Regions from separate parts of the Reyranella sp. GW821-FHT14A01 genome, predicted to be linked through region 2. Evidence: predicted binding sites of a transcription regulator. Region 2 holds the regulator's gene; the other holds the start of a gene.
The links. The regulator LexA, encoded in region 2, represses DNA repair genes until DNA is damaged. The targets are predictions, from matches to a motif close to TGTTCNNNNTGTGTTCNG.

Region 1 (2,397 bases), on a different contig from region 2:
CTGGTTTGCCGCGAGTATCTCGTCACGTCGCCCGCCGAACTTTGCGCCGGGCCCGAGCAGGAAGGCGTGACGCCCGTGCCGGTGCCGAAGGTCTCGCTGGCGGCGCGAGGCCTGCAGGACGAACGCGAAGAGTGGTTTCCGCTGGCGCTGCTGATGGATTGGGCGAAGAGCCGCCCCAAGGCCGGGGCGCGGCGCACGGGGCCGGAGTGGATTCAGAAGTTCCTGAAGGGGATGTCGCGGAAATCCTGAGGGTGTGCTGCACCGCTCGTGTCTTTTCTGCGCTGTGCGGGCTCTCGCGCATTTGAATGCGCTGCCGCCCGCCCCGCCCATTTTCTTTAGGCGCCAAAGGCGCCCAAAGAAAATGGGCGGTGCCACGCGTGGGGTGTGGCACCGCCCTTAGGGACCCGGAGACAGGGGATCGGGGTCCGCTATTCCTCGTCGTCGTCGTCTTCCTTGCCGCCCTCCATCAGGGCGTTGGCGAGGATGCCGGCGTTGGCACGCACCTTGTTCTCGATCGCATTGGCGACCTCGGGGTGCTCCTTGAGGTAATTCTTGGCGTTCTCGCGGCCCTGGCCGATGCGGGTGCCGTCGTAGGAGTACCAGGAGCCCGACTTCTCGACGACGCCGGCCTTCTCGCCGAGATCGATCAGTTCGCCGGCCTTGGAGACGCCCTCGCCGTACATGATGTCGAACTCGACGACCTTGAACGGCGGCGCCACCTTGTTCTTCACGACCTTGACGCGCGTGGCGTTGCCGACGACCTCGTCCTTGTCCTTGAGCGCGCCGATACGGCGGATGTCGAGGCGGACCGAGGCGTAGAACTTCAGCGCATTGCCGCCCGTCGTCGTCTCGGGGCTGCCGAACATGACGCCGATCTTCATGCGGATCTGGTTGATGAAGATCACCAGCGTGTTCGACTTGGAGATCGAGGCGGTGAGCTTGCGCAGCGCCTGGCTCATCAGGCGGGCATGCAGGCCCGGCAGCGAATCGCCCATCTCGCCTTCGAGCTCGGCGCGCGGCACGAGGGCGGCGACCGAGTCGATCACCAGCACGTCGATGGCGCCGGAGCGTACCAGCGTATCGGCGATCTCGAGCGCCTGCTCGCCGGCGTCGGGCTGGGAGATCAGCAGGTTGCCGATATCGACGCCCAGCTTCTTGGCGTAGCCCGGATCGAGCGCATGCTCGGCGTCGATGAAGGCGCAGGAACCGCCCTTCTTCTGGGCCTCGGCGATGACGTGCAGCGCGAGCGTCGTCTTGCCCGAGCTTTCCGGACCATAAATCTCGACGATGCGGCCCTTGGGCAGGCCGCCGATGCCCAGCGCGATATCGAGGCCCAGCGAGCCGGTCGAGATCGCCTCGATCTCCAGCGCCTCGCGCTGGCCGAGCTTCATGATGGAGCCCTTGCCGAAGGCGCGCTCGATCTGGGCGAGCGCGGCATCCAGCGCCTTGTTCTTGTTTTCCATGCCTTCTTTTTCGACCACCTTGAGCATCGCCGACATTGGCTCTCTCCTTCTTCCCATGCCCCTGTCAGGAGCGGCAATGCGGATAAGTCCGCCGCGGGTTGGATCGTCTGGTGGCGCCAATGTACCCATTTTGTTCCATTCGGCAATGAAACAAATAACTCCCTGATTGAACTAATGTTCTTGACACTAGTTCTAGTTATGTTCCCTGCGGATTATCCCCGGGTCTGGATATTTTCTCTCATGCCACCAAGGCGCGGAGAGCGGCACCACGGCGGGAGATCGCGCGACGTGCCGGGCCGCCTTCTTCGAATCGTTTGTTTCTTTTATTTCGTTTGTTTCGTTTATTCGCCGGAATTCCATCACGAGCGGCCGCCGGTGCGCCTTCCGCGCGGGATCGGAGACCGGCCCTACCGCGGACCGAGCGTGCCGGCTTCCTTCAGCCTGCCGACCTCGACGATACCATAGCCCAGCGCCTCCAGCACTTCGTCATTGTGCTGGCCGATCTCCGGCGGATCGGACGTGAGCGGCGGCCGCCAGCCCATCATCTGGAAGGGCAGCAGCGGCAACTGGGTCTGCACGCCGCCCGGCAGGGTGGTCGGCGCCAGCGAGCCGTTGGCCAGCAGATGCGGATGATCGAACAGGTCCTGCGGCCGGGCGACCGGCGCGAAGGAGATGTCGGCGTCGAGGCACATCTGCTCGAGCGCCCCCTTGGTGTAGGCCTTGAAGACCTCGGCAACCTTCGGCACCAGCCACGGCCGCGCCTCGATACGCAGGTTGTTGGTGGCGAGCTTCGGGTCGGCGGCCAGCTCGGGCTGCTTGAAGAACTCGCAGAAGCGCTTCCACTGGCCGTCGCTGGTGATGCCGATGAAGACCTGCAGCCCGTCGGCGGTGTTGAAGATCTCGTAGACCGCCCACGAGCTCACCCTCTCCGGCA
Region 2 (2,397 bases):
GCCCTGATCGCGGGCTGGGAATCGGCGGCGCCCCTGCGTCGTCGCCTGCATGAGCGGGCCGAGCTCTCGCGCCACCGCTGGGCATGGCGGATCGGCGCTGCCCTGGCCGTGAGCCTGCTCACGACCCTGATCGCCTCGATCGCGACCGGCGCCTTCGCGGCCTACCACTTCAATCGCCTGTCGCTGCTCGGCGTTGTCGCCAACCTGCTGGGCGTGCCGCTCACCGGCTTCTGGATCATGCCCTGGGGCCTGCTCGCCATGTTGCTGATGCCGTTCGGGCTGGAGGCGATTGCGCTGGTGCCGATGGGCTGGGGCGTCGATTGGCTGAACGCCATCGCCTTCCATGTCGCGGCCTGGCCCGACGCCGCCATGCTCGTGCCGTCGCTGCCCGGCGCCAGCCTGTGGCTGCTGACCGCGGGCGGCCTGTGGCTCTGCCTGTGGCGACGACGCTGGCGCTACGCCGGCCTGCCTGTGGTGGCGATCGGCTTGATGCTCGGCCCGCCGCCGGCGCCCGATCTGCTGATGAGCGAGGACGGCCGCGTGCTCGGCCTGCGCGACGAGAAGGGCGTGGTCCATGTCGCCTCGGCACGCACCGACCGGTTCGTGAGCGATTCGTGGGCACGCCGGCAGGGGCAGGAAGGCGCCAAGCGCTGGACCGTGAGCGCCGACCAGGAGGCGGCCGGCCTCGGCTGCAACACCGGGCTCTGTCGCTGGCGCAAGGGGCCGTGGCGCATCGCCATGGTAAGCGACGACCGGCGCCTCGCCGAAGCCTGCGGTTCGGCCGACATCGTCCTGTCGACCGTCGATGCGCAGGCACGCTGTCGCGGCCCGCGTCTCGTCATCGACCGGCGCGATGCCTGGAAGGATGGCGCGCATGCGCTGTGGCTCGACGATCTCAATGTGCGCCGCGAGACCGCCAACGGCCGTCGTGGCGACCGGCCCTGGGTGCCCAACAGTTCGATGCGCCAGACCGCGCCGGTGAAGGCGCCGGGTGCCTGACGAACCTGCCTCAGTGATAGCGGCGATAGAGGCCGGCGAGGCGGCCCTGGATCTTGACCCGGTCGGGTCCGAAGATGCGGGTCTCGTAGGCGGCGTTGGCGGGCTCCAGCGCGATCGACGCGCCCTTCTTGCGCAGGCGCTTCAAGGTCGCCTCGGTATCGTCGATCAGCGCCACGACGATCTCGCCGCTCTCGGCGGTGTCGGCGCTCTTGATGATGGCGATATCACCGTTCTGGATGCCGGCCTCGACCATCGAGTCGCCCTGGACTTCGAGGCAGTAGTGGGCGCCCGAGCCCAGCAGGGAGACGGGGACGTCGACGGTCGTCGAATTGTCGCGCAGCGCCTCGATCGGCGTACCGGCGGCGATCCGGCCATAGAGGGGCAGGCTCAGCGCCTGCGCCTCGTTGGCGGCCTGGATGGCGCCGGCCAACGGCACCCGGTCGGCGCGCACGATCTGCGGCACGAAGCCTTCGCGGCCTTCGGAGAAACCGGCGCGGCGAGCCTCGGCGAGCAGCGGCGTGACGTTCGGCGCCGGCAGAGCGGCGCTGTCCGGCAGCTTCATGACCTGCAGCGCGCGGGCGCGATGCGGCAGGCGGCGCAGGAAGCCACGCTCCTCGAGGCCGGTGATCAGGCGATGGATGCCGGACTTGGACTTGAGCCGCAGCGCTTCCTTCATCTCGTCGAAGGAGGGCGACACGCCGTCGTCGTTGAGCCGCTTGTTGATGAACAGAAGCAGTTCGTTTTGCTTGCGGGTGAGCACCGTCTTCTCCCCAGAACGCCTACCGGATTTAGGAACAAATCCTGAAACCCGGCACATGTTCTAGTTTAGTTCCGCCAAAAGGTCAACTTATCCCGAGGACAACGGGGATTGCGATGCTTCGAGAGGTCTCCCAAACCGAGCGCTTCACTGACTTGAAGGTACTATGCTGACGGATGCGAAAGCTGGAGTTTTGGATGCTGCGCTGGAGTCTCGGAAGTCTTCTTGTCTTGCTCGCGCTCCAATCGACGGATGCGGCGGCTTGCTGGATTGCGCGCGTCGAACGAACGGCAAACGGCGTCGACGTCTATTTTTCGGGCATTCGCCGTGTCGATGTGAACGGCCCGGGTTCGAAGGCCCGCAGGTACATCGCTTTTCCGGCCAACGCCGACCGAGTTGTTTTATACGACAATGAGCCGCCTGCCATGGCTGTGGCCGCTGTCCCGGCGGTCCTCGGCGACAGGCTGTTTTCCGCAAATTCTCATCATGATTTTTGCAGTCTCGTCGTCGTGGTCAAGGATGGAGCGATAGGGCTGGAGGCGGACGCCAACACACATTTGCCAGGGCTGCCTCCGGTTTCATCCAAGACATTCATTCCGGCGAAGTAGGCCGGGACACCTACGCCTTCAGTAGCCGCCCGG

Region 1: the regulator LexA is predicted to act here: its motif matches at 1,652-1,669, upstream of recA (recombinase RecA).

The regions. Positions count from the first base shown of each region.
Region 1 covers NZ_JBXAPM010000009.1:13,315-15,711, reverse strand. Annotated here, with positions in the region: gene AC1ROX_RS16620 (YkgJ family cysteine cluster protein) at 1-249, shown strand, start outside; gene recA (recombinase RecA) at 429-1,499, opposite strand; gene AC1ROX_RS16610 (CaiB/BaiF CoA transferase family protein) at 1,871-2,397, opposite strand, start outside.
Region 2 covers NZ_JBXAPM010000003.1:199,646-202,042, forward strand. Annotated here, with positions in the region: gene AC1ROX_RS07650 (ComEC/Rec2 family competence protein) at 1-999, shown strand, start outside; gene lexA (transcriptional repressor LexA) at 1,010-1,759, opposite strand; gene AC1ROX_RS07660 (hypothetical protein) at 1,954-2,364, shown strand; gene AC1ROX_RS07665 (molybdopterin molybdotransferase MoeA) at 2,383-2,397, opposite strand, start outside.